One region of the Aeribacillus sp. FSL K6-8210 genome, then DNA from elsewhere that is predicted to be linked to it. Evidence: a T-box and tRNA genes for the amino acid it is inferred to sense, from the RefSeq annotation. Region 1 holds a T-box; the other holds one or more tRNA genes.
What was found. The T-box of region 1 lies ahead of glyQ (glycine--tRNA ligase subunit alpha). A T-box ahead of a tRNA ligase gene usually reads a tRNA of that ligase, here a tRNA-Gly.
Positions count from the first base shown of each region.

Region 2: it encodes a tRNA-Gly, which carries the amino acid that the T-box ahead of glyQ (glycine--tRNA ligase subunit alpha) is inferred to sense. The anticodon was not compared.

Region 1 covers NZ_CP150172.1:2,751,909-2,756,910, reverse strand. Annotated here, with positions in the region: gene era (GTPase Era) at 1-446, shown strand, start outside; gene NSQ41_RS13350 (YqzL family protein) at 559-699, shown strand; gene recO (DNA repair protein RecO) at 730-1,482, shown strand; T-box leader at 1,599-1,772, shown strand; gene glyQ (glycine--tRNA ligase subunit alpha) at 1,842-2,732, shown strand; gene glyS (glycine--tRNA ligase subunit beta) at 2,725-4,788, shown strand.
Region 2 covers NZ_CP150172.1:3,171,630-3,176,631, reverse strand. Annotated here, with positions in the region: gene trpB (tryptophan synthase subunit beta) at 1-484, shown strand, start outside; tRNA gene NSQ41_RS15390 (tRNA-Gly) at 2,383-2,456, shown strand; gene NSQ41_RS15385 (phenylalanine--tRNA ligase beta subunit-related protein) at 2,576-3,241, opposite strand; gene queG (tRNA epoxyqueuosine(34) reductase QueG) at 3,324-4,457, shown strand; gene NSQ41_RS15375 (amidase domain-containing protein) at 4,498-5,002, shown strand, end outside.

The DNA.
Region 1 (5,002 bases):
CTGCCCTGCAAGGAAACAACATTGAAACGTTGCTAGGGCAAATTGAAGCGTATTTGCCGGAAGGTCCGCAATATTATCCTAGTGATCAGGTGACAGATCACCCGGAACGTTTTATCATTTCTGAACTAGTTCGCGAAAAAGTATTGCATTTGACAAGAGAAGAGATCCCGCATTCTGTCGCAGTTGTTGTTGATTCTATTGAAAAAAGAGAAAACCATGCAGTATATATAGCTGCAACAATTGTTGTGGAACGCAACTCTCAAAAAGGTATTATCATTGGGAAGCAAGGAAGAATGTTGAAAGAAATTGGGAAAAGGGCAAGGGTTGACATTGAAAACTTGCTCGGATCAAAAGTCTTTTTAGAGCTGTGGGTCAAAGTGCAAAAAGATTGGAGAAATCGCCTGTCGCAATTGCGAGATTTTGGATTTAGGGAAGACGAATATTAATTGACTTGAAGGAAGTTAGAAATATTTTCAAAACATGAAAATGAGTCAAAAAGGCTATGATAACAATGAATTGGATATAGCTTAGGAACAACGACAGAAAGGTGGGGACAATATGTTAGATTTTACCTGGAAAGTATTCACGTTTACAGGTAATATTGACACATATCTCCTTTTTAAAGAGCTTGAAAAGGAGCGGACGAAAGATTGTCAAATGAAGGAAGAAGAGCGGACTGAGGTTGATCTCCCTGTTTAGTAGTGCTGTATCCAATAGGATGGTGGAGAAATGCTTGTAAAGACGGAAGGAATTGTCATTCGTACAACGGAATATGGTGAGACCAATAAAGTTGTTACAATATATACAAGGGAGTTGGGGAAAGTTGGTGTAATGGCACGGGGCGCAAATAAACCGAACAGCCGCCTCGCAGCTGTTACCCAACTTTTTACGTATGGAAATTTTTTGTATCATCAATCTTCTGGATTGGGTAATTTAAGCCAAGGAGAAATCATTTCCGCTTTTAGAGAGATTAAGGAAAATATTTTTTTGACTGCATATGCTTCATATATTGTAGAGCTCCTTGATAAAGGAACAGATGAAAAAGACAGAAACCCTTTTTTGTTTGAGCTCTTATTTCAAACACTTCATCTGCTGAATGAAGAAAAGGATGCGGAAATTTTGACCAATATATTTGAAATAAAGATGCTCAACGTTCTCGGTTTATATCCCGAATTAAACAAATGTGCAGTAAGCGGCGAAACAAACGGACCGTTTCATTTTTCATTAAAAGAAAACGGATTGATTTGCAGCCGCTGTTTTGAAAAAGATCCTTACAGGCTCAATATTTCTCAGAAGACAGTGAAGCTGTTGCGGCTGTTTTATTCTATTGACTTAAACCGCATTGGTCAAATATCCGTCTCCCCTGAGACAAAAAAAGAACTGAGATTTGTTCTTGATCAATATTATCAGGAATATGCAGGTTTATCGCTGAAATCGAAAAAATTTTTAAATCAGCTTGACAGTTTAAAAGAAATGTTGTAAACCATATACATGGATGTGAAACCTTTCAAATGAAGGATTTATCCCCCCCTCATGCTGTTAGAAAAAGCGATTTAATGTCATGTAATGAGCGGAAATGTACGTGTCAAATTGAATAATAAAATGCGATGAAGGAAAAGAGTACCTGCAATCTTCATAGAAAGCGACCTTAGGATGGTGCGAGCTAAGGTATGAGGATGCAGGGAACGGCGTTCCAGAGCAATAACGGTTTACGAGAGGCTGAAACGTTTTTCAGCAAATAGGGTGGAACCGCGGGTCATCCCGTCCCTATGCAACTTTGTTGCATTAGGGACGGTTTTTATTTTGTTCGAACATAACTTAATTGTGGAGGTGCATGATGAATGAACATTCAAGAAATGATTTTGACGCTGCAAAAGCATTGGGCCGATCATGGATGTATTTTGATGCAGGCATATGATGTAGAAAAAGGTGCCGGAACCATGAGCCCATACACATTTCTTCGCTCCATCGGGCCAGAACCGTGGAATGTTGCTTACGTGGAGCCGTCAAGAAGACCTGCTGACGGAAGGTATGGGGAAAATCCGAACCGCCTTTATCAACACCATCAATTCCAAGTCATTATGAAGCCGTCTCCGAAAAACATACAAGAAATTTATTTAGATTCATTAAAGGCTCTTGGAATTGATCCGCTTGAACATGACATCCGCTTTGTGGAAGATAACTGGGAAAATCCTTCTCTCGGCTGCGCAGGGCTTGGCTGGGAAGTTTGGCTTGACGGAATGGAAATTACTCAATTCACGTATTTTCAGCAGGTCGGAGGACTGGAATGCAAACCGATTTCTGTTGAAATTACTTATGGAATAGAGCGTTTGGCGTCTTATATTCAAGAAAAAGAAAATGTATTTGACCTTGAATGGACAAACGGATTTACATACCGGGACATTTTTTATCAGCCTGAATATGAGCATTCCAAGTATACGTTCGAAACATCCGATACAAACATGCTATTTGAACTGTTTAATACGTATGAAAAAGAAGCGCACAGACAGATGGAATTAGGTCTCGTTCATCCAGCGTACGACTACGTTTTAAAATGCTCGCACACATTTAATTTGCTTGACGCAAAAGGAGCTATTTCTGTTACAGAACGAACCGGATATATTGGCAGAGTGAGAAAGCTGGCAAGAAAAGTTGCCAAAACGTTTTATGAAGAACGGGAAAAACTCGGTTTTCCAATGCTGAAAAACAAGGGGGCCGAAAATCATGAATAAACGGGATTTACTTATCGAAATCGGGCTTGAAGAAATGCCTGCCGGCGTCATCCTGTCTTCGATTGATCAGCTGGCTGACAAAGTAGGAGCTTGGCTGGATGAACATCGCATTTCTTACGCCAAAATAAAAAAATATTCAACTCCTAGACGTCTTGCCGTCCTTGTAGAGGATGTAAATGAAAAACAGGAAGATTTGCTTGGCGAAGCAAAAGGACCGGCAAAAAAGATTGCGGTTGATGAGAATGGAAATTGGACAAAAGCAGCGTTAGGCTTTGCACGGAGCCAAGGAGCTTCCACAAACGACATATCCTTTAAAGAAGTAAACGGTGTTGAGTACGCTTTTGTTCAAACATTTCAAAAAGGGAAAGAAACGAAAGAACTGCTCCCAGGGTTAGAAGAGATTATTCAAACCATCCATTTTCCGAAAAATATGCGTTGGGGAAATTGGAATCTTCGCTATATCCGTCCGATACAATGGTTAGTTGTCTTATTTGGACAAGACATCATTCCGTTTTCCATTACCGATGTTCCGACAGGAAATGTTACGTATGGCCATCGCTTTTTAGGAACGAAAGCGGAAATTTCCACTCCACGCGATTATGAAAATACTTTGTTGAACCAGTTTGTTGTCGCCGATTATGAAAAACGAAAACAAATGATCATTCAACAGCTGGAGGAACTGGAAAGAAAGGAAAACTGGATCATCCCTGTTGATGAAGATTTGCTCGAGGAAGTTACAAACTTGGTGGAATATCCGACCGCCCTGTACGGTTCATTCGAAGACCGGTTTTTAACATTGCCTGAAGAAGTGTTAGTGACGACGATGAAGGAGCATCAGCGATATTTTCCTGTCAAAAATAAAGATGGAAAGCTGCTTCCGTTTTTTGTTACCGTAAAAAACGGGAATGATCAAAACATTGAAACGATTGCCAAGGGGAATGAAAAGGTCCTTCGGGCAAGACTTTCCGATGCAAATTTCTTTTACGAAGAAGACAAAAAGCTTGCCATCGATACCGCACTGGAGAAGCTTGAAAAAATTGTTTTTCATGAAGAACTGGGCTCCATCGGTGACAAGGTTCGCCGAATTGTAAAATTATCAGAAAAGCTTAGCGAAAAGCTTGAATGCTCCAATGAGGAGAAAGCTTATATTAAACGGACTGCTTCCATTTGCAAATTTGACATTGTTACGCAAATGGTTTATGAATTTCCTGAGCTTCAAGGAATTATGGGAGAAAAATACGCTCTTTTAAAGGGTGAACAGGAAGAGGTTGCAAAAGGAATAAATGAGCATTATATGCCGCGGCATGCTTCCGACAAGACGCCTGAAACGTTGAGCGGAGCCATTGTAGGGCTTGCGGACAAGCTGGATACAATTGCAGGATTTTTTTCGATCGGTTTGATTCCAACTGGCTCACAAGATCCGTATGCATTAAGAAGACAAGCAAGCGGCATTGTTCAAATTCTTCGAGCAAAACAATGGCGGCTTGAATTGGAGGAATTGTTCGACCTTGCTATAAATGTATATGGTTTAGAAAATAAAGACAATTTGAGAAAAGAATTGCTGTCGTTCTTCCAAATGAGAGTCAAATTTGCGCTTCATGAAGAAAATGTCCGCCATGATATAATTGAATCGGTATTACAATCCAATTACCATGAAGTTAATGCATATTTTGAGCGGGCTGCCGTTCTGTCAGAAGAAAGCCAAAAGGGTGACTTTAAAGAAGTAATTGAATCGCTGTCTCGTGTTGTCAACATCTCGTCTAAGGGCCAAGAGGGCAATATTAAAGAAGAGCTGTTCGAGAAGGAAGAAGAAAAAACATTGTATCAAGCGTATTTACGGCTTGAAGAAAATTTTGTAAAATTGCAAAAAGAGGGTAATTTTAAAGAAGCATTTTTGGAAATGAAAGCTTTAAAGCCGGTGATTGATCGTTATTTTGATAATATTATGGTAATGGCAGAGGATGAATCGGTTAAACAAAACAGGCTGTCCCAAATGGTACAATTAACAAAGATAATCACATCTTTTGCCAAAGTGAATGAAATTATCGTAAAATAAATGCAAATAGACGATTATCCCGAGGATAATCGTCTTTCCTTGTGCGCCCGGCATGGGTGTAATCTATAGGGTGAAAGTCCCGAGCTGCGAAGGCAGAAGTAGCAGTTAGCTTAACGCAAGGGTGTCCGTGGTGACGCGGAATCTGAAGGAAGCGAGCGGCAAACTTCCGGTCTGAGGAACACGAACTTCATATGAGGCTAGGTATCACTGGGTG
Region 2 (5,002 bases), 420 kb from region 1:
AACAGCAGTGATTGCTTGTGCAGGAGGAGGAAGCAATGCAATCGGAGCTTTTGCGCATTATCTGGACGAACCAAACGTAAGATTAATAGGAGTGGAGCCGGAAGAGGCACCAACGCTTACGAAAGGTGTTCCAGCTGTTATTCACGGATTTAAATGCTTAACTTTGCTTGACGAAAATAATGATCCAATGCCGACTTACTCTATTGCAGCAGGGCTTGATTATCCTGGAATTGGTCCAGAGCACAGCTATTTGAAGGAAACCGGAAGGGCAGAATATGTTACGGTGTCTGGAAAAGAGGCTTTGGAAGCTTTTCAGCAATTATCTAAGTTGGAAGGAATCATCCCTGCCCTTGAAAGTTCACATGCTGTAGCATATGCGATGAAACTTGCCCCGCAGCTAAGCAAGGAGGATATTGTGATCGTTAATCTCTCTGGCAGAGGAGATAAGGATGTCGAGCAAGTGTTTGAAATGTTGAAAAAATAAGGTGAAAATCGGCGTTTTTGAACGTCGATTTTTTACTTGTGCGCCCGGCATGGGTGTAATCTATAGGGTGAAAGTCCCGAGCTGCGAAGGCAGAAGTAGCAGTTAGCTTAACGCAAGGGTGTCCGTGGTGACGCGGAATCTGAAGGAAGCGAGCGGCAAACTTTGGGTCTCTCGGAACACGAACTTCATATGAGGCTAGGTATCACTGGGTGAGTTTGCAAGACAAAACAAAGCCCTTTCTGCCGAAGGTGATACAGAGTAAATGAAGCAGATGGATGGAAGGAAAGATTACACTCTTACCCGGGGAGGTCTGGCTGGCACGCCAAGTAACCTTGGTAACCTATCTAGTGATAGATAGCTGAACAGTCAGAAGTCAGCAGAGGTCATAGTATTAGTTGGTCTAGAACAACTAAGAAGGACCGAACAATTAAGAGAGAATAGCCCTTGGCATTCAGTGAGTCATGATGAACACAGAAAACGTAGTACCTCACTTGAGGGAGGAAGCGGTGAATCCCGTGGGAGATCTCTTGGAGGGTGGAGTGACCACTGGCATAAAGAGAACAGCTATTCACGGAAGTTATAAAGACTTGCGTCAATTATCTTAATTGAACCGCCGTATACGGAACCGTACGTACGGTGGTGTGAGAGGACGGGAGTTAATCGCTCCCTCCTACTCGATTCTTTTAACGATTCATCAGCTGAATTTTTAGAAGAGCAAGTTGTTTATAGTAATATAAAAAAGGCAGATTTTTGATCCACCGGATAAATGTATATTTATCTTTGAAAAAATTCTTGACAGCTCTGAAATGGGCAAGGTATGGGAGCTGTAGTCACGAAAGTGCTATAGAAAGTTAAAAGATATGGGATAAGTGCGTTCATCACATTTTTTCAATGAATCAAAATGGTGTAGCTTTTGAGGTATAGTTATCATTTGGTCTTAACTTTACTCTGATTTTATAGGAATCTTCTCAGCTCTTAGTATTTTATGTTGGTTGATAAATTTAGTTTGCGAAGGAATGACTGAGGGGGTCAATCTAACTGTTATCTAAGCTTGCCATGTTTTCGGAGTTTACATTTAAACGCCGGACATTTACCACCAGCTTTGTAAATATATGAACGAAATAAGAAAAACTTGTTGATTTAATGCTTTTTTCAGTGGTATAGGGTGTTAAATGGACAGCTTGGTATCTATTTTGTTCACAATTTCGACAAAAACATAAAAAAATGTCGTTTTTTTTACATTTTTCCGTTGCACCGTCATTTTCGCTTTGCTATAATAAAACCCGTCATTGCATTACGGCTACCACGAGCGATGCTTCGATGAATAAGCATCGAGTTGCCTCGACGCATCTCCTTCTTCGAATAAGCTGGAAGAGGAAGAGGCATGGCAAGTGCGTGTTTTTCGTCTTGATAGAAAAGAAATAATGTATGCGGGTGTAGTTTAGTGGTAAAACCTCAGCCACGAGCGATGCTTCAATGAATAAGCATCGAGTTGCCTCGACGCATCTCCTTCTTCGAATAAGCTGGAAGAGGAAGAGGCATGGCAAGTGCGTGTTTTTCGTCTTGATAGAAAAGAAATAATGTATGCGGGTGTAGTTTAGTGGTAAAACCTCAGCCACGAGCGATGCTTCGATGAATAAGCATCGAGTTGCCTCGACGCATCTCCTTCTTCGAATAAGCTGGAAGAGGAAGAGGCATGACAAATGCGTGTTTTTCGTCTTGATAGAAAAGAAATAATGTATGCGGGTGTAGTTTAGTGGTAAAACCTCAGCCACGAGCGATGCTTCAATGAATAAGCATCGAGTTGCCTCGACGCATCTACTTCCTCGAATAAGCTGGAAGAGGAAGAGGCATGGCAAGTGCGTGTTTTTCGTCTTGATAGAAAAGAAATAATGTATGCGGGTGTAGTTTAGTGGTAAAACCTCAGCCTTCCAAGCTGATGTCGTGGGTTCGATTCCCATCACCCGCTCCATACATATCATTCATCAACGCAGTGTTTCGTTTTTATAAGCAAACGAAGCATTGCGTTTTTTCATTATAGAAATTTTGTATATGGCTGCCATGCCATTAAAAGAAAGAAAAGGGAGAGGCTTAAGCGAAAATTTGTTGGCGAGCATCTCCACTGTGAATTTGAACAAACATGTTTGCCATCGCTTCAAGTAATTTTTTTGCTTCTTCTGTCCGCATCGATGGCTTTAAATAAACGATATGTAAAGCGCTTGTTGTCGAAAGCTGTACTGCTGTTCGCTTAGAATCAACATAGGGGCTTCCGAAAGGTCCGTTTGCATCACAGGTTACTAGTTTATTTTCCAAATTCACTTGGCGGCCGTTGATGGCATCATATGAATCGCCATTTTTACCGATTTTTAACGTAATAGGTCCTTTTATTTTGTTTCGGTCGTAGATGCCTAACGGAATTTCATATTTCAAGGAGAAAAAATTATTTAAGTCAACGGCTGAATGGATAGACTGTAAGTATTGCTGTTTTTGAACGCGGCGAAAAAGAGCCTCATTGGATGGGCGGTATCGATTAGGATCAGTGCCAACACGCTTAAAGACTTCCCGCCATTCTCGAATGCCGTCTAATTCAGCTGCATTTTTATTTTCTAGATCGAAAAAAATAGATTCTTGAAAGAAACGAAGTCTCCCTTTTAACATTTGGGGGGATTCGGATACTTGAATATGATCATACTCAATTAAGCCTATTTTAAAGTGAGGAATTCGTTGTTTGACCTCTTCAGCAATAAAAAATTCCATTGATTTCCCTCCTATTTTCAGCCATTTTATCTTAACATAGTTTATATATTTTTTGAAATAAAAATAAAGGGGGTGGAGCGGTGTGGATTTCGCAGTTCTCAAACAAGAAATTATTGAATACAGCAAGCAAATTGGAATCGATAAAATCGGTTTTGCGAGTGCTGATGTTTTTGAAACATTGAAGGAGCGGCTAATTGTACAGCAGCAGTTAGGATATCAGTCAGGATTCGAGGAGCCTGATATCGAAAAGCGGACAAATCCTGAGCTGCTCCTTCCAAAAGCAAAATCGATTATCTCTATAGCGTTGGCATATCCTTCAAAAATGAAAAATGCTCCCAGAAGTACAAAAAAAGAGCGGCGCGGTTTATTTTGCAGGGCTTCATGGGGGACAGACTATCACGTGATTCTAAAAGATCGGTTGAAAAAGCTGGAAAGCTTTATTTTAGAAAAAGTGGACGGAGCACAGGTTAAATCGATGGTCGATACGGGGGAGCTGTCGGATCGGGCCGTAGCAGAGCGAGCCGGTATCGGATGGAGCGGAAAAAACTGCATGATTATTACACCGGAATTCGGCTCTTATGTATATTTGGGCGAAATGATTACAAATATTCCTTTTCCTCCCGACAGCCCCATTGAAGACCGATGCGGATCCTGCAACATATGTGTCGATTCATGTCCGACTGGTGCGCTCGTACAAGGCGGGCAGCTCGATTCAAAGAAATGTATTGCTTTTTTAACGCAAACAAAAGGGTTTCTGCCTGATGAATATCGTGGGAAAATCGGAAACAGGCTTTACGGCTGTGACACTTGTCAGCTTGTTTGTCCGGAAAATAAAGGAAAGGATTTCCATATCCATTCTGAAATGGAACCGGATCCTGAAATTGCAAAGCCAAAATTAAAGCCGCTTCTTCATATTTCAAACCGCGAGTTTAAAGAAAAATTCGGCCATATAGCTGGTTCATGGAGAGGAAAAAAACCGATTCAGCGAAATGCGATCATCGCTTTAGCCCATTATAAAGATAGAACGGCTTTGCCTGACTTAATTAAACTGATGCACGAAGATTCAAGACCGATTATTCGGGGAACCGCCGCATGGGCGATTGGAAGGATAGGAGATCAATCAGTGCTTTTTGAATTGGAAAAAGCTCTGGAAAAAGAACAAGATGAAGAAGTAAAGAATGAAATTGTCAAAGGAATTGAAATGTTGAAAGCATGATTTTAATTGTCACCATCATACGTATATAGAAGAAACGAAAATGGTGGTGACAAATGTGGACGTACAGGCTGTTTATCGAAAAATAAATGAAAAGCTGCAATTTTTAGTGAACAAATCTGTCAATCACAATCGGCAGCAATCTTCAGAGCTTGAATGGTGTGAAAAGAAAAAAGAGCTGGCAGCAAAACGAAAAGCGGAAATAGTGAAAGCGACTTGTCTCATAAAATGGCCGAAACAGATCGAAGATGAGGCAACCGTTGTAGATTATTTATGTGATTACAGGCTTCTTTATAAGCAGGGTGATTTTTTATATATAGAAGAAATTGGGGAAGAGCGGGTAGCGAAGTTTTCCAATAAAGGTCATTTAATATCTGATGAAGTTAAACTAAAAGACTGTTTTCATAAAGATGAAGAGGATGATTGGACAAACGAAAAATGGCAAGAAAAAGATGAACGGGTTTCTTTTCAATATGATCGGTTGAAAAGCGTCCAATATGCGGAACGGTGGTGGAACAGCAGAAATCCGAATTATCCTTATTTTGACG